Regions from separate parts of the Ureibacillus sp. MALMAid1270 genome, predicted to be linked through region 1. Evidence: riboswitches for the same ligand, from Rfam matches in the RefSeq annotation. Region 1 holds a riboswitch; each other region holds the start of a gene.
The links. A riboswitch is a leader RNA that binds a small molecule or an ion and turns the genes downstream of it on or off. The one in region 1 is predicted to bind thiamine pyrophosphate.

Region 1 (7,966 bases):
GTTAAGTTCTGGTAAAACTTTTGTTTTAACTTCTTTTACAGTTACTTTGAAAGTAGCTTCTTTACCAGCAAGTTCTGCAGCGTGGTATTCTTCAGGGAATGTTACAACTACATCTTTAGATTCGCCTGCTTTAACACCTACTAATTGTTCTTCAAAACCAGGGATGAAAGATCCAGAACCGATTTCAAGTGGATAGTCTTCACCTTTTCCACCTTCAAAAGCTTCTCCACCAACAAAACCTTCGAAATCGATAACAGCTGTATCACCATTTACGATTGGTTCGTCTTCTTTAATTTCTAATTCAGCTTTACGAGCAACTTGAGCTTGAATTTGTTCTTCAATTTCTTCATCAGTTACTTCTGTGCTTAATTTAGTTACTTCTAATCCTTTATATTCACCTAATTTAGGTTCAGGTTTTACAGTAACTGTAGCTGTGAAAGTAAATGCTTGGTCTTTTGCAAAGTTTTCTGTTCCATCGATTTGTGGATAATCTACTGGTACAATTCCAGTTTCATCGATCGCATTAGAGTAAGCATCTGGAACTAAGATTTCAAGAGCATCTTGGTATAATGCTTCTACGCCAAAACGTTTTTCAAATAATTGACGTGGCATTTTCCCTTTACGGAAACCAGGAACGTTAATTTCTTTTACTACTTTAGCAAACGCTTTATCAATTGCTTTATTTACTTCTTCAACTGGCACTTCAATTGTTAATAGGCCAGAATTACCTTCTTGTTTTTCCCATTTTGCTGACATATATAAATACCTCCAAATTTAGTTTACAGTTTGACAAACATTTCGTTTTATACGATTTGACAACCATTTTAGTATATCATAGTTGGTCATAGTTTCAACTTTTTTCATACTTCTAATAGATCTGTTATTTTTTCTAACTTTTGCAAAAAGTCAATCAGTTCATCATCCATTTCTTGTATCTGACCAAACATTAAACTAACAAAATCGATATAGGCATAAGCTACATCTTCTGGGTCATAGTCAATCCATTCAAATGGAAAAGTACCGATTACATGCTTCGATATTAAGTACTCCACCATCTCTAATTTAGATGGTTCTTGATCTAGTCGTTCTCTTACAATAGACAGAACCTTCTGATATTGAGGTAGTTTTGTTGGTAATAATAACTTAGCTGGATTTACATCCATTTGTCTATTAAATTTATTGATTGATAGTTCTATATCCACTTCTTGTTCCACTAATAATATTAAAATTAGACTTTTAACAAAAGGATGGGTATTTTTATCTTCAATGATAATTTTTAATTGTTGCACGATCGGTCTTATATTCGAGTCAGTCAGTTCTTGGATTAGTAGTAATTGTTGATGAGATGGCAATGACAGAAAGTTATTCACCTCATATTTTTCAAAATCAAGAACATCTTTATTGGAATAAGTGACTTCATCAAACTCAACCTTAGATTCGGCAATATTTGCATTTAAGTTTTTTAATCTTTCAAATTTATCGATTTGACTTTCCGGGATTGCCCCTTCTTCCAGTAAGGAGCTAATAATTTGTTCCACTTGCTTATATTGTTTCAATTGCATGCAAATAGTTAAATATAATTCCATTACTTCTAAATACATTGTTGGGCCTAAACTTAAAAGCTTTTCACAAATTTCCTTGGCTTTTTCATAGGCCTTAGATTCATATAATGAATAAGCGAACACGCTTAATGTTAGCTCATCACCTTCTGTATATTGTAACGCTTCTGAAAAGTGTTTGTTTGCAAGGTCAAACTGATAATTCTCCACATATTGATGCGCTTCTGAGATCAATCTTTCAACCGTTCCAGGGAAAACGACCACATTTTTATACATTTGTATTTTTTTCTTCATATTTTTCTTTTTCAATGCGTGTCACCCCGTGCTGTAAATTTAAGAAAATATAACCATTAACAATGTCATTTTACCTTTATTGACATTTCCCTACAACAAGATTTTATTAATCACTATTTTTAGATATCATTTAATGTTATTAATCAATGTTACCAGTGATGTAAAAATTTAATCTTTTAATATGTTTTTTTGGTGTTGTTAGTGTTGGATACAATCGTGATTTGTCGTTTGAATTTATTTTCCTAAAAAAACATCTTACATTTTCCCACTGCTAAACTGTACTAAAACTTTTTCTATAAAATAAACAGGATAACCTTTTCCAATATTAAAAAGAGCAATCTCTTGGAAGATTGCTCTTTTAGTTATTATTTAAGAAGCCGATTTTAATAATCTTGGTGCATTAGTAAAAATGAAAACACCCACAATAGCTGTTAAAATAATAGCTGGAATCATGTATGAACCATTATAGCTTAATGTGTAGATCCATACATTTTGATCTCCTGCGTATTCCCAAAAGAATACAGCGCCTGCAAGTGAATGTGCAGCGAAACGTAAAAGGCCGCCTAAAACAATCCCTAAGACAATATAAATACTAAGCTTTTTCTTATTTAAGGTTTGTGCAGCAATTAGGATTTGTTGTCTGAAAAGTCCTGCTAACCCAACGACTGTGAATGCTATTACATAGTCAAGTAATGCTTGTGCCCAATGCATGACATAAGCACCTAATGCGATTTGTAATACTCCTATCAATAACCCTGTTGTAAGTCCCGCTACTAAACCCCAACGAACTGCCATAATTAAAATTGGCAACATGACAAAACTAATAGATCCACCTTGAGCCCAAAGTGAAAAAGAAATTTTGTCTAAAACTAGACCGACTGCTACAAAAATAGCAATCTCCACAAGCATAAGTAATCTTAATTTGTTCATAACAACTCTCCTCTCTTTTATTCCGATGTAGAACTAGTGAGAAGGGAATAGAAATCGATTTTTTTCATCTCCATTTAAGCAAAAAAATGGCATCAGGACAGAGCCTGACACCATTTTGGAGTCGGTTTCTATCCACATCCCTACGCAAGTACTAACTTACAGGTTCGAAGGGTTAGTGCAATACGTGCACAATCTCAGCTGACTTATTCAGCTCCCCCTGTGGGTTATACATCAATAATTGTTTGAACACTTTAATTCTAGCAGAATATTTCATATTTTCAACTATTCTACAAATTTCCCCAATGCTTTATGCGATAAATAAGTTGATTTCGTTTAAGCATACACTTCACTTGCTAGTTTCTTAATCAAATTAGGTAACCAATCGTCTAGTTGAAGGAATTGAAAACCTGCTTCGATACCTTTTTGTGGATTCATGAACCAATCTTTTGGCACACCAAATGGCGAACGACTTTCATCATCGCCTATAAGTGTAATTTTTGCTTTTTTACCTGTAGCCTCTTCTATTAGATTAATTAGTTCATTCATAGAATAAGCTCCTGTTGATGTTGCATTGTATGGACCCTTGATATTTGAGATACCAGCAAATTTCAAGAATCCTGCCGCATCGTCTGATAGTATATAAGACATCCGCGCATCCATATTAACGAAGCCAATTGCCTTTTCATTGGCAACTCGCTCTACATGGAAATGTAATCTTTTTGTGTAATCGTCTTCACCTAGTACGATTGGGAATCTAACAGCCACAACAGGGAACTTCGCCTTTTGGAAGAACACTGCTTCTGCTTGACGCTTCCCTTCACCATAAGAGAAATCCTCAACATTACCATATTGAATTTCATATTCAAATGGATTAAATTCCTCTTCAGAAAGATTTGCACCTAATTCTCGATCTAATGTTGAAAGAGTTGAAGTAAAGACATATTTTTTAATCTTCCCTTCAAAAATATCACAAGCTACCTGGGCTTCATTCGAAGAAAAGCAAATATTATCGTAAACTATATCCCAATTTTCTTCCCTTACTGCTTGTTTCAATGAATCTGCATTTTTGCGATCTAATTTTACTTGTTTCACTTTTTCACCAAAATCATGTTGTACATTACCACGAGTAGCAATCGTAACGTCGTGTCCTTCTTGTATTAGAAGATTTACTAATTTCTTCCCAAAAAATCTTGTTCCACCTAATACTAAAATCTTCAAATTAATCCCCCTTGATGAATGAAGTTATACTTCTTGTAAACTTTCAGTAGTTACAGTTATTCGTCCATTATCTGTTTTTAACTGTATAGGGATATTACCTTCGCCAAATACGAAGCATTTTCCTTTTTCTCCGTAAACAGAAATTCTTCCAAAGTCAGACTTTACAGATATAGAAGCATTATTAATTTTTTCATCGGATTTTAATGTAATGCTTCCATTATCTGATTTAAACACGATTGGTTTCGTGATTGTAGGAATGTAAGCTTGGATTCGGCCGTTATCTGTAGTAGCTTGGATTTCTCCAAACACCTCATCTAATTCTATTCTTCCATTATCAGTTGAGAACTCAAATTTTTCAGATCTTGATGATTTCGTTACAATTCGCCCATTATCCGTTGAGAATACAGCATTTGTAAAATTACATTTTTCGATTTCAATCCGACCATTATCTGTTTCAGCTTTCATTGAGCTTGATAATAAAAATTTCATTATAATTTTTCCATTATCTGTTTCTAAGCGGATACCTTTAGCTTGTTGCTCAGCCATTTGAATTTTCCCATTACCACTTTTCACCAAGATCTGCTCATATAACTTTTGAGGGAGTTGAATAATTGCATGTGCATCAGAGGCAAAATTGACATTTATACTCATAAAGAAAAACTTTTTTACCGCATCTTCACGACTAATTCTAATTTTTAGTGTATCATTTACTACTTCCATCTTTGTCGTTGTTTTTCCATCTTTATCTCTAACGTTGATATATGGTTGATTATCTATAGATGGAATAATCGTTAAATCGGCTGAATCAGAAATAATCTCAACATTTTTAAATAAAGGTACGTTTATAGGATCCATCTCAATAGCTTTATCTTCCATTTTTCCTGAATATGATTCCACTAGTTCTTCTGCAAGAATAGCCGTTGGACCAAGGGCTTCAATAATTTCTTGATCATTTTTACCTTCTGCTCTTGCATTAACAAAATGCTCACGAAAATCTCGAATAATATCCTGTCTTTCCTCTTCATTTAAGGATTTTAAACCTTGTGCTAATTGTGATAGAAATTTCTCCTCAGTCATTTCCGTTCCTCCTAATCAATTAATTCATTGACTCCCTTGATAAAATTCTTCCAATCTTGTCGTAGTTCCTCTGAATGCTTACGACCTAAATCTGTAATTTGATAATACTTACGTGGTGGGCCTTCATTGGATTCTTTCAGATAAGTCGTGAAATACCCTTCGTTCGTCAGTCTCCTTAAAAGTGGATATACAGATCCTTCAGATATTTCGATTTGGTTTGAAATTGCCTGTACTAGTTCATAACCATACATGTCTTGGCGCTCTAAAAGGGCTAATACACATAAATTCAATACACCTTTTTTAAATTGAACGTTCAAGTACCACACCTTCCTCACTACTGTTTATTATACAGTAGCATATCATGAAGGTATTATACATTGCAAGGTACTCATCTTTGAATATAAATAATTTTTTCAAAATGTTGATTAGATTCATTTCCAATAGATAAAAGTTATTATTATTAATCAATTAAATTTCCATGATATAGTAAATTTAATGATTATTTAGATTACTTTGGAGGAAATTAAATGAATCAATTCCAGAATAAAGTTGTCGTTGTAACAGGGGCAGCTCACGGTATTGGAAAAGAAATCGCAACCCAATATGTGAAACAAGGAGCTAAAGTGGTTTTAGCTGACATAAATGAAGAGATCGGGCAACAAACACTTAAGGCAATTTGTTCTGATGGCGATTGTGCTATTTTTGTACCTACAGATGTTCGAGTTGAACAAGATGCCATTCAACTTATGAAAAATGCAGTCGAGAAGTTTGGAAAGATAAATATATTAATTAATAATGCAGGTATTTTCAAACCAATTTCACCTTATGACCTTTCAATTGATGAATGGGACAATGTAATGAACACTAATTTGCGTAGCGTATTTTTATGTTCCAGGGAAGCTGCAAAGTATATGAGGTTAAATAAAAATGGTGGCTCTATCGTTTCCATGGCTTCAACAAGGGCGTTTATGTCAGAGCCTCACACAGAGTCCTATGCTGCAACAAAAGGTGGCATTATATCACTTACCCATGCTCTCGCAAGTTCACTTTCTCCTGACCGAATTAGAGTTAACTGTATTTCTCCAGGTTGGATTGAAACTGGGGATTACGAACAGTTAAGAGCTATTGACCATGAACAGCATTTTTCTCGACGTGTGGGAGTACCAGAAGATATTGCACGTGCATGTTTCTACCTTACCGATGAACGAAACGATTTTGTTACCGGTGTCAATCTAACTGTCGATGGTGGTATGACCAAAAAGATGATCTATGAAGAGTAATAAAATTGGATTGTAATAATGAGGCTGAATTAATAATCAAATTCCATATTATAGTATACTTTTTATATTGAAAATTAGGAGGAAACGAATGAAGATTGTAAAATATGTATTATTAATAATGCTAGTGACTAGTTTATCTGCCTGTAGTTTAAATAATGAAGAATCACCATTAAATGAGTTTAATGAATCAATTACAGAGGTTGTTTCAAATACAACAGGTTTAATAGAAAATGCTAGTCAAGTCTTAACATATGTTCAAACAACTCAAGGAACATTTCAGGAAATATTGAATATTAGTAGTCAATGGACTAACACTTTCAATGCATTATCAAATGGTGAAATCACAAACGAGCAGCTAGTATCAGTGGTTACAAATGAGATGTTACCATTGAATGAATCGTTAATGACACAAATTGAAGGCTTTATTCCTCCAACAGATGCCACTGCAATGATCAATGATGTATTACTTAATGCTGTGACGACACAAAATGAAGCACTTGAAAATGTTGTAAAGGGTATTCAATCAGGAAATTATTCAGTCGTAAATTCAGCAAATGAAATGATTTCTAATGTACAAGGTTTTGAAGGTCAATTTACAAAAATGATTCAGGATATTATCACACAATACGGATTTTAAATAAGAAAAACTCCAATGGAAGATGTGTTAGACTTTATCACATCACCCATTGGAGTTTTTAATTAACAAAAATAGTATATTGCTAAAAACATAAATACGCTTCCACCCATTACAAAAACATGCCAAATTGCATGGTTATAAGGTATTTTATTGTTTCTATAAAAATAAGTTCCAATCGTATAACTAAGTCCACCAGCTAATAATACTAAAACACCATTTATTGTAAGGTACTCTATTACAGGTTGATATACAAAAATAACTAACCAACCCATTCCGATATATACTAAAAGCGAAATTCTTTTAAAACGGTGAACAAAAAATTGTTTTAATACTACACCGATCAATGCAAGTCCCCATTCTACTCCTACAAGAATCCAACCTGTAGTACCACCTATTGCGACTAAAGCAACTGGTGTGTAAGTACCTGCTATTAGTAAAAATATCGAACTATGATCCATTTTCTTTAAAAAACTTTTATGATTAGGTAACGAATGATAAAGTGTCGAGGCTAAGTAAAGGAGAAACATTGATACTCCAAAAATAATATAACTAACTAATTCGACATTAGATCCTCTTTCTAATGCTTTCATTGTTAACACTATTGTTGCAGGTATTGCTAATAATGCACCTATACCATGAGTAAGAGCATTCCAGAATTCTTCCTTTTTACTATATGCACTTTTTTCCATAATTAATTGTGCCATCTTTATCACCTCATCATTATTATCTCAAGATAATACAATTTTTAATATAGTTAGACGTAATATTAATTACATGATAATTGTCATTTGTTTCTAAAATATGGGAAACTAATATACGAGAAGCCACTTAATAATAAGTTTTATTCTATCGCCTTTTTCCAAATATAAAAAACCTCCAAAAAATACAAATATAAATTGTTTTTTTGGGGGTTAATTATTTTAATATTACATCACTTTATCGAACGATTAAAACATCGTTTTTAGAAAAAC
Region 2 (7,966 bases), on a different contig from region 1:
GTATATATATACTACAAAGGTAAAAGTAATATAGATACTTAATACTTACCTCTACTAGTAAAAACAAAAAGCACTTCATTTTCTTTCCATTGTATAGTGCACTAACTAAAAAAATCATTAATTGGCCATATCTTAACTTTGACTTTTTTTGCATATTGGAAAATTGCTTCCTTACTTTCAGGCACGATGTTAAGTGCTGTCAAAATGGAATTGTGTTGGAATTCCACATCTACATCTTGTAATAGCCAAGATCGATGTATTATATCGCTTCTAAATGGTTCGCCATTTTTATTGACTGTGTAAAGGCAATATCGTTCTACTAACCATTCCTCTAGAGACCCCTTTACCGCTAACCTCTTTTCTGTTTTCGGTCGAAAAATCCACTTAATTTCCTCGTCATTTTTTGTAATGGATTCACTTTCAAAATAGATATCGTTACCTTTCTTATCAAAGTTCATATCTAAACAAATATATGGTAATTTAAAAAATACTTTTGCCAGCTTTACATTCAACCAGTTGGATGCAGCTAACCTAAAGAAGTAAATACCTGGCTTTCCATTTAAGTTGACATATGTACGGACATTGAAGCCTGCAAATTGATTCATACCAGGAATCGGTAGCATGCCACGTACTCTCACTTGAGTCGTTAAATAAGGTACGATTGAAACCCAACCGTAATTGTCATATGTATCAATAGGTAGCACAGGAGGTACCAGTTTAGACAATTTCTCCTTCTTCACCGGATAATGTATAAATAATGTATCTAACCACGTCTGTTTCATGATCCATGGTACGTATAGAGGATGGTTTAAGCGCTTATGTTCATAAGAATTTAGACTCCATTTCTCTTTCAAGTTCCTCACCCCTAGTATATGAAGGATTTATTTACCCTCATTTTTAGCTACATAGCCCAAATTTAGACAGTATACAGATTACAATTTGGTAGAATATTTTGAATGTTAATATGCTAATAATGAAATTGAGTGGTATTTATTTTACTGAACAGAGGAGGATTTGGAGTTGAATATTCAGAGAGCCCAAGAAATAGCTGAATCTGGCCATTTAGCAAAAGTTTTTTATAATGGAGAGCGTATTTTTATCCAACATGTGGATGAACAAAAAGAAACAGCAAGAATTTATCCTTTAGATGACCCACAAAAAGAACAAGAGGTACCTTTATCAAGTTTGAAGGAAAATTAAACTTTTCGTAAAAAATAAAGTGAGAACGACTACATTTGTAATCGCTCTCACTTTTTATTAGTTATATTTATGAAAACCTAACCAAAAGTTAACTTAATACCTGTACGGCTACTAAAGCCCAAGCCACTAGAAATAATAATCCTCCAATTGGAGTAATAGCCCCTAGTCTTTTCACACCAGTTATCGCTAAAATGTATAAACTTCCACTAAAGAAGATGACACCCGCAAACATTAAATAACTAGCCCACGATAGTAAAGTAGAGTCACCTATTAATGAATCCATAGACAAAATTCCAATTACTAATAAACCTAATGCATGATACATATGGTATTGGACAGCTGTATTCCAATATTGCTCATGTTTTGGTTCTGGGAATTTATTCTTTAACGCATGTGCACCAAAAGCACCAAGCATGACTCCTAAAAATGCTAAAGCAGCTCCTAAAAATAAACTTATGTTCATAATGTAATACTCCTCCAACTATGTATGAATTCATTTTCTTGCAAGTCGAAAACAGTTTCTATTGTTATGATCTAGGCGCTAACAACATTACCGAAACACCAACTAGACAAATAGTGGCCCCTATCCAATCGTAGATATCAGGTGTCTTCTTATCGATCCCCCATCCCCAAAGTACGGATAGTACAATAAAGACTCCTCCGTAAGCAGCGTACACTCGTCCAAATGAAGGAAACACTTGCCATGTGGCGATAATACCATATAATACTAAAGCTATTCCTCCGAGTAAACCTAATAACGCGGATTTATCTTCTCGTAACCATTGCCAAATTAAATAGCCCCCACCGATTTCAGCAATACCCGCTAATACAAAAAGAACAATTGCTTTCACTAATACTTTCACCTCTTACTTCGCTTTCAACTTTCTTCATTATTCCATTTATTATTGAAAAGGTGAAATTTAAACATCAGTTTTTAATGCAGAAAAACGCCATTCAATATGAATAGCGTTTTTTACTAGTTCCATAATTGAATGTTTAACCCCCGAAAAATAAATCCAAAATATTCATTCCAGTTGACGAATTTTTATTATAGAATTCTGAATAACCACAGTTTTTACAATATACAACGATGAATTGATTATGCTGAATATCAAACATTCTAGATAAACCCGTCCCTGTCATCGCTACCTCTTTCTTCTCAGCATTTGTGCTTCCACATTTTATACAACCTTTATTATCCATCTATAATCCCTCCCCTTAATATTTTTACGAATAAAGGCAAGGTAAGTTTCAAATTTCAGAGTATTCAATCGATAATTTACATACAGCAATAAACCAAATAAAATATTTAGTATGTAATTTTTCTTTAATTAATAAACTTTCGATTAGTGTGGTGTAACGAATGGGGATTCTATATCAACGGTACAAGTTGCCATTTTGGATTATTCTATCTCTTTTATTTGCTAGTGGGACGATTTCAAATTTTTTCACAGGGTCTATGTTTGAAGTTATATTAAATGGAATTTTATCTTTCATTTGTTTAATTATTGCTATTACTCTAATTTTCCAAACAATCAATAACCGTAATAAGAATAAGAAAAAGCAAGGATGAAATATATCCATGCTTTTTCATTTTCGCGTCTTCTATCCCTATTGGTTAATATCTACGTCTTCTTTTATTTGGTTTTGTAAATAACGATAATATGATAATAATGACTACCACACCAACGATTAACATAACCCAGTTAAATGGGGATCCTTCCCCACTTTCCGCTTGTGTGTCCCCTTCTGCAGATTCCTCGCTACTAACCATAAATAAATAACTACCACTCATTGGATGTCCATCTTCTCCAATAATATTATAAGTAACTGTGTATGTACCATCTTCTAATGGAGATGTGAATTTTGCTTTTAATTTATCATTATCTACAGAGTTTGAGACAGGGATTTCCTTACCCTCCTCGTTTGTTAATGTGACTAAACTATTTTCGTTAATAGCTGTTTCAAATTGCAAAGTAATTTCACTTAAAGAACTATCAATAATTTGTCCATCAGTTGGATTTGATGCTTTTAAATAGGTATGTGCAAATGTTGCCTGTGCAAATGTAAATAAAAGAATCAACGTACCAAAAATGATTTTTTTCATATCATACTCCTTCAATATTGATTGGTAGTATTATATTGTTGTAGTCCCAAAATTAGACTTATTTAATCGAATGATGTCGGTTACATTTTATTGTCATATAGTTCAAAAAAAGAATTAATGTTAGGCTATTGTAAATCAGCACCAATTATTGCTAAAATGAATAGTGCAAGTTCATATCGAGAAGAATGTAGGGGAGCTGGTGTTGCCAGCTGAGATTGTGTCCTTTAGACACTAACCCTTTGAACCTGATTTGGTTAATACCAGCGTAGGGAACATTGACTTCAAATTTTTTTATCATTTGAATGAATATGTTTTTATGACGTCTGGGAATATTCCTAGGCGTTTTTTATTTCTTCGAAGAATATGGATTGACAATTCATATGGATGGAGGATTTAACATGAAAAAATTATTATCGTTGTTGATGCTGACTGTTTTCGCACTTGTAGGCTGCCAATCAAAGTCAAATGATTCAGACACTTCAGCAAATGATACAAACAAAGAATTGAAAAAAGTATCAGTAGTCTTAGATTGGACTCCGAATACAAACCACACAGGATTATATGTAGCAAAAGAAAAAGGATTTTTTGAAGAACAAGGGTTAGATGTTGAAATTATCATGCCTGGAGATGCAGGTGCTGACCAACTTGTTGCATCTGGCAACGCAGACTTTGGTGTTAGTTATCAAGAAGGAATTACCTTAGCACGTACTCAAGGTGTACCGATTGTATCGCTCGCTGCTATCATTCAACACAATACATCTGGGTTCGCCTCACCTGCAGATTTAAATATTACTTCTCCTAAAGATTTTGAGGGGAAAACATATGGTGGCTGGGGCTCCCCTATTGAGCAAGCCGTATTGCAAACTCTTATGACAGTAGATCAAGCAGATATCAATAAATTAGATATTGTTAACGCAGGTAATGCAGACTTCTTCACTATGAAAAATCAAGGAATAGATTTTGCGTGGATTTATTATGCTTGGACAGGTATTGAAGCTGAATTACGCGGCGAAAAGATTAATATGATTTACTTAACGGATTATACTGAAAAACTAGATTACTACACACCGGTTCTTGCAACAAATGAAGATATGATTTCTAACAATCCGGATACTGTAAAAGCATTTGTAACTGCTGCAGCACAAGGATACCAATTCGCAATAGAAAACCCTGAAGAAGCTGCAAACATCTTATCAGTAGCAGTACCAGAACTAGATTCAGAACTAGTTTTAGAAAGTCAAAAATGGCTAAGCTCTAAATACCAGGACGACGCTCCACGTTGGGGTGAACAAAAACTAGAAGTATGGAAAAACTACGCTGATTGGATGACAGAACACGGTGTATTAGAAGACGAATTTGATCCAGAAAAAGCATTTACAAACGAGTTCTTACCGGAATAAGGAGATGGTATTTATGGCAAACGCATTATTAAGTATACAAATCATTCCGAAAACAAATAATGGCGAAAGTGTAATTCCATACGTTGATGAGGCAATCTCAGTAATCGATGCTTCAGGTGTAAAATATCAAGTGAATCCACTTGAAACTACAATGGAAGGTGAACTTTCTGAATTACTTTCTATCGTTGAGAAAATGAATCATAAAATGATTGAACTAGGTTGTCCAGGTGTGCTCTCCCAAATCAAAATATCTTACAACCCAAATGGTGTTTCTATGGACCAATTAACGGAGAAATATCGTTAATATGAAAAAATTATGGATCCGTGGAGGAAGGTCTTTTCTCTTCCTCCTTTTTTTATTCATCCTTTGGGAAGTACTAGTTCGGGTAACTGAAACACCAAAATGGTTATTACCAGCACCATCCGATATTATTCATGAAGCGATTGTTGGATTTAACACTTTCTATGGTCATATTTTTTCAACGATATATTTAACATTGCTCGGTTTATTAATTGGTTGTAGCGTTGGTCTTTTGATTGCTATTATTCTTTATCGTTTACCTAAAGTAAACGAATTGTTATACCCACTTTTAATACTGTCACAAAATATACCGACGATTGTCCTTGCTCCCCTACTAATTATTTGGTTCGGGTTTGGAATGTTGCCAAAGCTAATAGTTATTAGCCTTGTATGTTTCTTCCCAATCGTAGTATCTAGTATGGACGGATTTAGACAAACAGCACCAGAATTAAAGCATTACATGCAAATGGTTGGTGCAACGCGAAATCAAATCTTTTGGAAGCTTGAGTTTCCACACTCACTTCCTTCGATCTTTTCAGGGCTGAAAATAGCTGCAACTTACAGTGTCATGGGGGCTGTAATTTCAGAGTGGCTTGGCGCAAAAACAGGTATTGGTGTATATATGACCCTTGCCCAATCATCATTTAGAATTGACCGAGTTTTCTTAGCGATTTTCTTCATTATGTTCTTGAGTGTCATTTTGTTTGGAGTGATTCGCTCAATCGAAAAACTTGTTGTAAAGGGAAGAAAGGAAGGTTCTTAATTTGTTATTAAAGATTAAACAATTGAATAAAACATTCGGGGACCTTCACGTCTTAAAAGATATTCATTTACATGTTGCAGAAGGAGAATTCGTTGCGATCCTCGGCCCATCCGGAAGCGGAAAAAGTACTCTTTTCCAATTAATAGGTGGAAATCAATTTCCCGATCAAGGTGAAATTCTTTTGAATGATGAACTGATTAATGGAAAGAAAGGTTTTATCAGTTACATGCCACAGCAACCTTCCCTATTTCCTTGGCGTACGGTTTTAGAAAATATGGTGCTCGCCTCTGAGTTACAAGGAAAACCGGACTATGAAAGTGCAAAACAGTGGCTTCGTAAGGTTGGACTCGCAGAGTTTGAAAATTCCTATCCAATTGAATTATCCGGTGGGATGAAGCAACGAGTATCTTTTATCCGCGCTTTATTAAGTAAACAAAACCTACTTTGTTTAGATGAGCCCTTTTCAGCTTTAGATGAATTTACAAGATTGAAAATGCAAAAATGGCTTCTTTCAGTTTGGGAAGAAAATCGAAAATCGGTATTATTCATTACCCATAGTATTGAGGAAGCTCTATTTCTATCAGACCGTATTTATATTTTATCGAAAAGACCTGCGCAGATTAAAGCTGAGATCAAAGTCCCCTTCTCACGACCTCGGGACGAAAGATTACTTGAAACAAATGAATTTTTCACACTAAAGCAAGAAATCTTCCAATACATTAAGGAGGAAATTGAATGATTATCGATGCACATATTCATTTGGATCATTATGAAGAAAAAGAACAAAACATGATTTTGTCTTCATTAGAGAAAAATGATGTACAGGCTTTAATTGCAGTTTCTTTTGATATGGAATCTTGCTTGAGGAATTATCAATTGTCGTTAGGTGATTCACGTGTGAAGCCAGCTTTCGGTTTTCATCCAGAGCAAGAAATCTCTTCGCAGGATACTTTAAATCAACTTTTTTCGTGGATGGAACAGCATGTCGATGAGATGGTAGCTGTCGGTGAAGTCGGTCTACCTTACTATAAAAAGATAGAAAGCGAGATCCCTTTTGATTATGCACCTTACATGGAATTACTTGAAAGATTTATAGAATTTTCATCAAAGTGGGATAAGCCCATTGTACTTCATGCGGTATATGAAGACGCTGCATTAGCGTGTAATTTACTTGAAAAACATAGTGTAAGAAAAGCGCATTTTCACTGGTTTAAAGGTGATGAAGATGTTGTAAGGCGTATGATTCAAAATGGTTATTTCATCTCCATTACACCGGATGTATTATACGAGGATGAAATTCAAAAGCTTGTTCAAGAGTATCCGATTGAGTTAATGATGGTTGAAACTGACGGTCCTTGGCCATTTGAAGGACCATTTTCAGGTCAAATGACTGACCCGAAAATGATTCACTACTCAATCGAAAAAATTGCCGAGCTAAAAGGGTTAGATGTTGTAGAAACAGAACGTGTTCTCTATGAAAATACTAAAAAGTTTTACGAGATTTAATTACCACCACCTAACAAAGAAAGCATGAGTCCATAATTTGAACTCATGCTTTTCATATTTCGCAAACTAAACTGTTGCACTATTGTTAACAAATTCCTCAAACGCTTCCTTATTTAAAGGTTTACTATAATAATAACCTTGTCCAAATATTAAGCCGTCTTCACATAACTGATCAACATGTTCTTTTAATTCAATTCCCTCTGCAATGACATTGAGTCCAATAGATTTCGCTAAATTTAATACAGCTAGGACAATCGCTTGGCTTTCTTGATTGACATGAATGTCTTTTACAAAGGATTGATCGACTTTTAATGTGTCAATCGGGAGATGTTTAATATAGCTCAATGAACTATATCCTGTACCAAAATCATCAACAGAAATCTGAATACCAAGCTTTCGGATTTCTTGTAAGATGTCTACCGTATTTTTTAGATCGGCAAAAATGCTTTCTGTCACTTCAAACTCTAGCCATTTTGGATCCAATCCTGTATCCTTTAATATTTGTTGGACTTTATCTAAAAAGTAGGGGTCTTCTAATTGGCGAACGGATATGTTAACAGAAACAGAAAGATTCCCTAATCCAGTATCTTGCCATTCTTTCGTTTGTTTACAGCTTTCTCTTAATATCCATTCACCTAATGGCATAATTAGCCCTGTTGATTCAGCCAGGGAGATGAATTTCATCGGTG
Region 3 (7,966 bases), on a different contig from region 1:
GTAAAAACGATTTTTGCCAAGAGCTTTGAGCGTATTCATCGAAATAATTTAATCGGTGTTGGCATACTACCTTTACAATTTAAACATGGTGAAGATTACGAATCATTACAATTAGATCGATTTACAAACTTCTCAGTTGAACTACCAGAAACATTAACACCTGGACAATTGATTACAGTACGTTGCTCTAGTGATGTGGAGACAATTTCATTCGAAGTCATTTTACGTTTAGACACACAATTTGAAATTGATTTATATCGAAAAGGTGGAATTTTTGTAGGGCTTTGATTGGGTATGTTTGCTTTAATGAATTTTGGAATGTCTTAGTGGGTACAGTAGGGCCAAAATCCTTTATTTACAAAGGGTTTTGGCGTTTTTACATTTCTGTAATCCGTACCTTTTTGATTTATAGCTTTACAGCAGATTTTCGTAGTGTTGTAACAATTTATCACACTAATATGATATTAGGTATTTTTATCGATTTATTTCATCCATTTTTTAACATTTTTATAATTCACTTTCTCTATTTTTCCTGTAAAACTCTTTGTAATCTTACTATTTAATCAGATTTCTTATAAAATATAAAGAATATATAATTTTTTAGATTGTACGTGACTTTTAGTTTCAAAGTATTGGGGTGATTTTATATGAGTGATTTCAGATATGTTAGACAATTACACGCTCATCAAACTGGTATGGTATTTAAGTTTATCAAAAAAGATAATGTTTTTATCCATACTATGATTGAAGGAGATTTACTTTATCAGCTTGGTTTTACACCTGAGGATATTATCGGTAAAACCTTACATGACTTCGCACCAGAAGACTATGCCAATAGAAAACTTCAATACTACTTAGAAGCTTGGGAAGGTAATATAGTACAATATGAATCAGTAGTTAACGGAATTTATTACGTTGCAACGTTACGACCAGTATTTAAAAATGATGAGGTTGTTGAGGTGGTATGTTCGTGTGTTAACTTAACAAATCAATTAAAAAAATCACTATCCCCAGAAGACTACCAAAATCAAACATTATCGAAAGAAATAAGTGAAAATATATTGTATGATGCGTTACATAGAACTACCCATATGATTAATAAATCCATGAATCAATCGAATATTCCTGTTAAAAGGAATTTAACGATTAAAAATAATTGCTATATTATTTTCGTTCCTTTAACTGAGATCGTATTCATAGAGAGATTGAATAGAAAATCCGTCATTCATACTATTAATAAGCAATATGAAACCTATGAATCCCTTTTTGACCTAAGTCAACAACTAGATAAGAACTTTTGTAGATGTCACAAATCATACTTAGTAAATGTTGATTATTTAGAGATTATTGAACAGATAGGTCAAAAATATATTGGACATTTCAGAGATTACGAGAAAACAGTAAAAATATCCGGGAATATGTTACTAGAATTAAAAAAGTATAAATCCTACTAAATAAAACTCAGCATAAGCGTCTGAGTTTTTTATATTTCTAATAATAATTTACTATAAAAAAATTATTAAATTTTTGTTTCAAATTATTTATTTTTCGATTCAAAATATTGATTGATGTGATTAAAATACCAATTTTTATGTTTGAAAGCAATTAGACAACCAACCAAATAACCATTATGATACATCTTGTTATTAGAAAGTTGCACTGGAGTAACACTTCATCTTTTAGTCCATAGAGCATAGGACTAACTAAATGGCATACCACTAATCTCCCACTTTTTTTAACAAGTCTAAAATTATGAAAAGGATTTAACATGGAAAAACAATGAAGATAAATAGAGTTTTACACATGCTAGAAACAAATATCAAAAATGGAGACTTTGTACAAGCGAGAAGAATTATTGAACTAAATATGAATCAATTTACTACTCCTGAAATTTGTAAACAATTAAGTATGGAAGCCATGACGCTTTTAAATATGGTTATTCAGTTTAATGATAGTATTAAAGATGATGCTATTTATTCTAGAAAAACACAGCATATTATTGGATATATTAATAATCTTGCACGCAAAGGAAAATTAGCATCTCTTAAACGCTATGCTTTATTACATAATGATTTGCTTTCCAATCCCCAAATATATAATTTACTAGATTCAGATGCAAAATTATTCATTGCCCCATCCAATAAAATAGATTAAACAATCAAATCGTTCTTCCTTTTCAGTAAAATACCGGAAAGGAAGAACTTATAATGCATTTATTTCATTATAGTTTAAAAATGGCTGTCCAAAAAATGAGCTTCAGCAGCCCCTATCTGAAAAAGTCATTCCTAATTGCAAGTTCGCTATTACTACCTTCTACTCCTTTAGATAATCCCCTAACGCGCCAGAAAACAAAGTAAACTATTGCAAAAATTTGTATTTGTACTTACCGCCACTCTCTGTATCAAATTTACTCGTTGCTCTTTTGAGTGATCTTCGTTTGTAAATTATTGTCATATTAAAAATTTCATTGTAGAAACTATATCGAATATTAGTAGGAGTTAAATTATGAATACAATAATGTTGCCTCATGATGAGGTGCAATTAAAAATTGAAGAAATAAGATACCAAATGATTCATACAGGACAATTAAAGGGGCTAGCTCATCCCGATACGATTAAATTAAGCCAGGAGTTAGATCTTTTAATGAATGAATATCAAAAAATACAAAAGGAAATGGCTATTTTAATGGAGTGAATGTAGATTACATCATAATAACTACACTTTTTGTAGTTCAAAATATTAGAATTTTTATAGTGTCTCCTCCAACTGACCTTATTAATTATTAGAAAATTGACTCTTTTTATGTTGCCAAACTTTATTATACTAATAATCATTACAGGAATGGAGGTAATTTTTATGGTACAAGTTGGAACTGATAGAGTTAAACGTGGAATGGCAGAAATGCAAAAAGGCGGCGTTATTATGGATGTTATTAACGCTGAACAAGCAAAAATAGCTGAGGCAGCAGGAGCAGTAGCGGTAATGGCACTAGAACGGGTGCCATCAGATATTCGAAAAGCTGGCGGTGTTGCTCGTATGGCTGATCCTCGAATTGTGGAAGAAGTTATGAATGCTGTCACGATACCAGTTATGGCAAAAGCGCGTATTGGTCATATTGTTGAAGCACGTGTATTAGAGTCAATGGGTGTTGACTATATCGATGAAAGTGAAGTTTTAACACCAGCTGATGAAGAATTCCATCTACTTAAGAGTGATTATACAGTGCCATTTGTTTGTGGTTGCCGTGACTTAGGAGAAGCTGCACGTCGTATTGGTGAAGGAGCTTCTATGCTTCGTACAAAAGGTGAACCTGGTACAGGTAACATTGTAGAAGCAGTTCGTCATATTCGTAAAGTAAACGCACAAGTACGTCGTGTGGTTGGTATGAGTACGGATGAATTAATGACAGAAGCAAAAACTTTAGGTGCACCATTTGAATTGCTATTGGAAATTAAACGTCTAGGTCGTTTACCAGTTGTGAACTTTGCTGCTGGTGGAGTTGCAACACCTGCAGATGCAGCGTTAATGATGGAACTAGGAGCAGATGGTGTGTTTGTTGGTTCTGGAATATTTAAATCAGAAAATCCTGAGAAATTTGCCCGCGCAATTGTTGAAGCAACAACACATTACAAAGACTATAAACTTATTGCAGAAATTTCGAAGGAACTTGGAACTCCGATGAAGGGTATTGACATTGCTACTCTAGATGCAAATGAACGTATGCAGGAGCGTGGCTGGTAGTATGACAAAAATAGGGGTTCTTGCATTGCAAGGTGCAATAAGAGAACATATACACCAAATTGAATCTCTTGGTTGTAAAGCTGTTGCTGTAAAGACAGTTGAAGATTTGAATGGTCTTGACGGTCTTATTTTGCCTGGCGGTGAAAGTACAACAATGCGTAAACTATTAGATCGCTATGACTTATTAGAGCCAATACAGGCATTGGCACAGCAAGGAATTCCGATGTTTGGGACATGCGCTGGACTTATATTGTTGGCAAAAAAGATTACGGGTTACGAAACTCCTCATCTCGGCTTAATGGATGTAGAGGTAGAAAGAAATTCTTTTGGTAGACAAGTAGATAGTTTTGAAGTGGAGTTATCCATTCCTTCAATTGGTGACGATATTCCAGCAGTTTTTATTCGGGCACCTCATATTGTGTCCATCGGTGATCATGTAGAAATACTAGCTACATATGAAGATCGTATTGTTCTTGCAAAAGATGGTCAATTTTTAGGTTGCTCTTTTCATCCCGAGTTAACTGAAGATGTAAGAGTGCTTCAGTATTTTATTGACATGGTAAATGAATTTACAAAGACCTCAAAAGCAAAAACGAATAGCATTTAGTACATATAGTTAAATTTGAGTTTACTATGAAACTTGTTAAAATCTTCCCACTTTGATAGAATCAAGCTAATTAAATGCATTTGCAGGGGGACACATTTGTGTTGAGAAGGTAAAACCTGACCCTTTGAACCTGACCGTTAATACGGACGTAGGGAGCAAAGTACGATATTTATTTTTCTGTACTTACTATGGCTCCGCGTAACTTACGTGGAGCTTTTCTTATGCAAATACTTTAATTGCGGGGGGACACATTCGTGTTGAGAAGGTTAAAACCTGACCCTTTGAACCTGACAGTTAACACTGACGTAGGGAGCAATTATAGGTGTAGTATACACTTTTTTGGCGTCTCTATATTTTTTAGAGACGCTTTTTTGCACTTACGTCCATCAAGTAGGGAGGAAGACGTATGGAATTTTGTGAAAAAGTGAGAAAACAGACGGATCGTTACGAAAAGTCAAGTTGGATACAGGAGGTGTATATCATTGAGCTTACGAAAAATTAATGAAAAAAAGCCACTCGTACATTGCATTACAAACTATGTCGTTTCGAATATGATGGCAAATGGCTTACTCGCAATAGGTGCTTCCCCTGTAATGGCTGATGCCATTGAGGAAGTTAAAGAAATGGCAAGTATTGCTGATTCATTGTTACTCAATATTGGCACACTCAATGAACGAACAATCGCTTCCATGCTAGCAGCTGGCCAAAGTGCAAATGAGCATCATGTGCCGATTGTTTTAGATCCAGTTGGTGCAGGGGCGACTGAATTTCGTACTCGTACAACGCTTGCGTTATTAGAACAGTTAAAAGTGAGCTTAATTCGCTGTAATATAGGAGAACTTGCAGCCATTGCCGGCGTCAATTGGCAGTCAAAAGGTGTGGATAGTGGCTCAGGTGAACTCGATGTTGTACAAACTGCCAAAACAATTGCAGGTAAATATAATTGCTTGGTCATTGTCACAGGAGAAACAGATGTTTTAACAGACGGTGGTTCAGTAGAACTGATCGCGGGCGGTCATGAAAAGATCACGAAAGTGACAGGTAGTGGCTGTTTATTGAGTGCGATATGTGCAGCCATGCTTGCAAGTAGTAATGAGCTGTTCGCAGATTTAGCAAATTTACTACGTGAATATAAACAAGTAAGTGAATTGGCGTATGGTCCGATTGGAACATTGCATGAAAATTTACTCAATCATTTAGAAAGATTCGCGGAGGGAACAAAATGATTGCATGTACAATAGCAGGTTCTGACAGTGGTGGTGGAGCTGGTATTCAAGCAGATTTGAAAACATTCCAGGAATTAGGGGTATTTGGCACATCGGTCATTACGGCTTTAACTGCACAAAATACAACAGGTGTACATGGAATTTTTCCAATAACTGCATCGTTTGTACAAGCACAACTAAAGGCTGTACTCGAAGATTTTGATGTAAAAGCAATTAAAACTGGTATGTTATTTGATGCATCAATTATTGAAGGCGTAGTGGCATTGCTAAAAGAGCAGCAAATTCCGTTAATAGTGGACCCTGTCATGATTGCAAAAGGCGGCGCTAGCTTACTAGAACAGCAAGCTGTTCGGGCAATGAAGGAACAGCTATTGCCAATTGCAACAGTTTGTACCCCCAATATTCCTGAAGCAGAAGTATTAACAGGACGGACGATTCAAACGAAGCAAGATATTGATCAGGCCGCAAATGATTTATTAGCATTAGGTGTACAATGTGTTGTCTTAAAAGGTGGGCATCTAGACGGAGCATTAGCGACAGATTCGGTGTATTGGAACGGTGGGCATTTTACGATGACAACACCACGTGTACAAACAAAAGATACTCATGGCTCTGGCTGTACATTCTCAGCAGCACTTACTGCAAAGTTAGCGAAAGGTTTATCAATGAAAGAAGCCATGATTGAGGCGAAGAAATTTATACATTTGGCCATTTCCACCCCTTTATCGATTGGTCATGGTCATGGTCCTACCAACCATTTTGCGTACAAGCTTGAAGAAGGAAAATGCGAGGTACTGATTCATGAATCGTAATCTGTTGGATGTTTATTTTATTATGGGAACACAAAATAGCAAGAAGCCTCTTGAAACACTTGAAAAGGCATTGCAAGCAGGTATTTCTTGTTTCCAATTCCGTGAAAAAGGAGCAGGTTGTTTAACTGGTGCAGCTTATGAAGAATTTGCCTTGGCCTGTCAAAAACTTTGCAATGCGTATAATGTACCGTTCATTGTGAATGATGACGTCGAATTGGCAATAAAAATCGGAGCGGATGGGATTCATGTCGGGCAAGATGATGTGCCAATCACAGAATTTAAAACACTCGCTACCGATAAAATTGTAGGTGTTTCTGTACACAATGAACAGGAATTAGATCAAGCTATTCGGAGCGGAGCCAATTATGTAGGTATTGGACCAATTTATCCAACGAAATCAAAGCATGATGCGAAACCACCTGCAGGACTTGATTTTTTACGTGTGGCGAGAATGAAGTATCCTGACTTTCCGATTGTTGGGATTGGTGGCATTAATGAATTTAATGCATTAGACGTTCGTTTAAGTGGAGCGGATGGTGTTGCTGTTATTTCAGTCATTTGTGAAAGTTCAGATATACAAACAACTATACAAAAATTAAGTAAGGGGAAATGATGATGGAACTACATGAACAAACTGTTTTAGTTACGGGTGCTAGTAGAGGACTTGGAGAAGAACTAGTTAGAGCATTTGTCAAAGAAGGGGCAAATGTCGTACTGAATTATTATAAAAGTGAGGAAAAAGCGCACCGTTTAGCACAAAGTTTAGGTTCCCAAGTGATCGCTTTACAAGCAGATATACGCAATGAACAAGAAGTGCAACGAATGGTCGAAACGGCAAAACAACATTTTCAAACGCCGATTACAACCATTGTCAATAATGCGTTGATTGATTTTGAATTTAATCCACTTACGCAAAAAAATGTGTTTGAGCTTCAATGGACCGATTACAATAAGCAATTGGAAGGAACGATTAAGGGTGCATTGAACAGTATTCAAGCATGTATTCAGGATATGAAGGAAATAGGATTTGGTCGTATTATCAATATTGGAACAAACTTATTTCAAAATCCAGTAGTAGCTTATCATGAATATACAACAGCTAAAGCAGCGTTGCTCGGATTTACACGTAACATGGCTAAAGAGTTAGGTGCGTATGGCATTACAGTCAATATGATGTCTGGTGGACTTTTAAAACAAACGGATGCGAGTAAAGCTACGACAGAAGAAGTATTTCAAATAATTGAAGCAACAACACCATTACAAAGAGTGACAACACCAAAAGAGCTAGCAGAAGTGGCTTTATTCTTTGCCTCTCCTTGTGGACGTGCCATCACTGGGCAAAATTTAGTCGTTGATGGTGGTCTAGTCATGGATTAGGAATGTATGTTTAACGTTGTAAATGCATTCAACAATCTGGCACTTCCTTGAATAAGAAAAGCTCTATATAAATAGGAAGACATCTACTTTTACAGTGGATGTCTTTTCTGTTACTGCTAGTTTAGATTCAAATATATTTACTGAATACTTATTGTATTTCATCTAAAAAATCCGTGAGATTTTCTTCGGAAATTACTTTTAAA

Region 2: another riboswitch for thiamine pyrophosphate. It lies ahead of ACOQFO_RS06540 (ABC transporter substrate-binding protein); the one in region 1 lies ahead of thiT (energy-coupled thiamine transporter ThiT).
Region 3: another riboswitch for thiamine pyrophosphate. It lies ahead of thiM (hydroxyethylthiazole kinase); the one in region 1 lies ahead of thiT (energy-coupled thiamine transporter ThiT).

The regions. Positions count from the first base shown of each region.
Region 1 covers NZ_JBMIRP010000090.1:44,514-52,479, forward strand. The annotation lists gene tig (trigger factor) at 1-756, opposite strand, end outside; gene ACOQFO_RS11945 (hypothetical protein) at 861-1,868, opposite strand; gene thiT (energy-coupled thiamine transporter ThiT) at 2,223-2,783, opposite strand; TPP riboswitch at 2,904-3,011, opposite strand; gene ACOQFO_RS11955 (NAD-dependent epimerase/dehydratase family protein) at 3,117-4,001, opposite strand; gene ACOQFO_RS11960 (DUF4097 family beta strand repeat-containing protein) at 4,026-5,078, opposite strand; gene ACOQFO_RS11965 (PadR family transcriptional regulator) at 5,090-5,395, opposite strand; gene ACOQFO_RS11970 (glucose 1-dehydrogenase) at 5,606-6,358, shown strand; gene ACOQFO_RS11975 (hypothetical protein) at 6,447-6,995, shown strand; gene trhA (PAQR family membrane homeostasis protein TrhA) at 7,058-7,699, opposite strand; gene ACOQFO_RS11985 (universal stress protein) at 7,932-7,966, opposite strand, start outside.
Region 2 covers NZ_JBMIRP010000051.1:44,231-52,196, forward strand. The annotation lists gene ACOQFO_RS06510 (YqjF family protein) at 102-854, opposite strand; gene ACOQFO_RS06515 (small acid-soluble spore protein H) at 1,021-1,200, shown strand; gene ACOQFO_RS06520 (DUF423 domain-containing protein) at 1,289-1,663, opposite strand; gene ACOQFO_RS06525 (YnfA family protein) at 1,728-2,051, opposite strand; gene ACOQFO_RS06530 (zinc ribbon domain-containing protein) at 2,197-2,403, opposite strand; gene ACOQFO_RS06535 (copper resistance CopC family protein) at 2,819-3,307, opposite strand; TPP riboswitch at 3,487-3,596, shown strand; gene ACOQFO_RS06540 (ABC transporter substrate-binding protein) at 3,706-4,707, shown strand; gene ACOQFO_RS06545 (thiamine-binding protein) at 4,721-5,011, shown strand; gene ACOQFO_RS06550 (ABC transporter permease) at 5,013-5,771, shown strand; gene ACOQFO_RS06555 (ABC transporter ATP-binding protein) at 5,773-6,510, shown strand; gene ACOQFO_RS06560 (TatD family hydrolase) at 6,507-7,277, shown strand; gene ACOQFO_RS06565 (sensor domain-containing protein) at 7,344-7,966, opposite strand, start outside.
Region 3 covers NZ_JBMIRP010000030.1:80,194-88,159, forward strand. The annotation lists gene acnA (aconitate hydratase AcnA) at 1-288, shown strand, start outside; gene ACOQFO_RS03535 (LytTR family transcriptional regulator DNA-binding domain-containing protein) at 648-1,454, shown strand; gene ACOQFO_RS03540 (hypothetical protein) at 1,804-2,154, shown strand; gene ACOQFO_RS03545 (aspartyl-phosphate phosphatase Spo0E family protein) at 2,506-2,694, shown strand; gene pdxS (pyridoxal 5'-phosphate synthase lyase subunit PdxS) at 2,857-3,741, shown strand; gene pdxT (pyridoxal 5'-phosphate synthase glutaminase subunit PdxT) at 3,743-4,348, shown strand; TPP riboswitch at 4,423-4,520, shown strand; TPP riboswitch at 4,579-4,677, shown strand; gene thiM (hydroxyethylthiazole kinase) at 4,831-5,574, shown strand; gene thiD (bifunctional hydroxymethylpyrimidine kinase/phosphomethylpyrimidine kinase) at 5,571-6,386, shown strand; gene thiE (thiamine phosphate synthase) at 6,376-6,999, shown strand; gene ACOQFO_RS03575 (3-oxoacyl-ACP reductase) at 7,002-7,763, shown strand; gene ACOQFO_RS03580 (DUF523 domain-containing protein) at 7,912-7,966, opposite strand, start outside.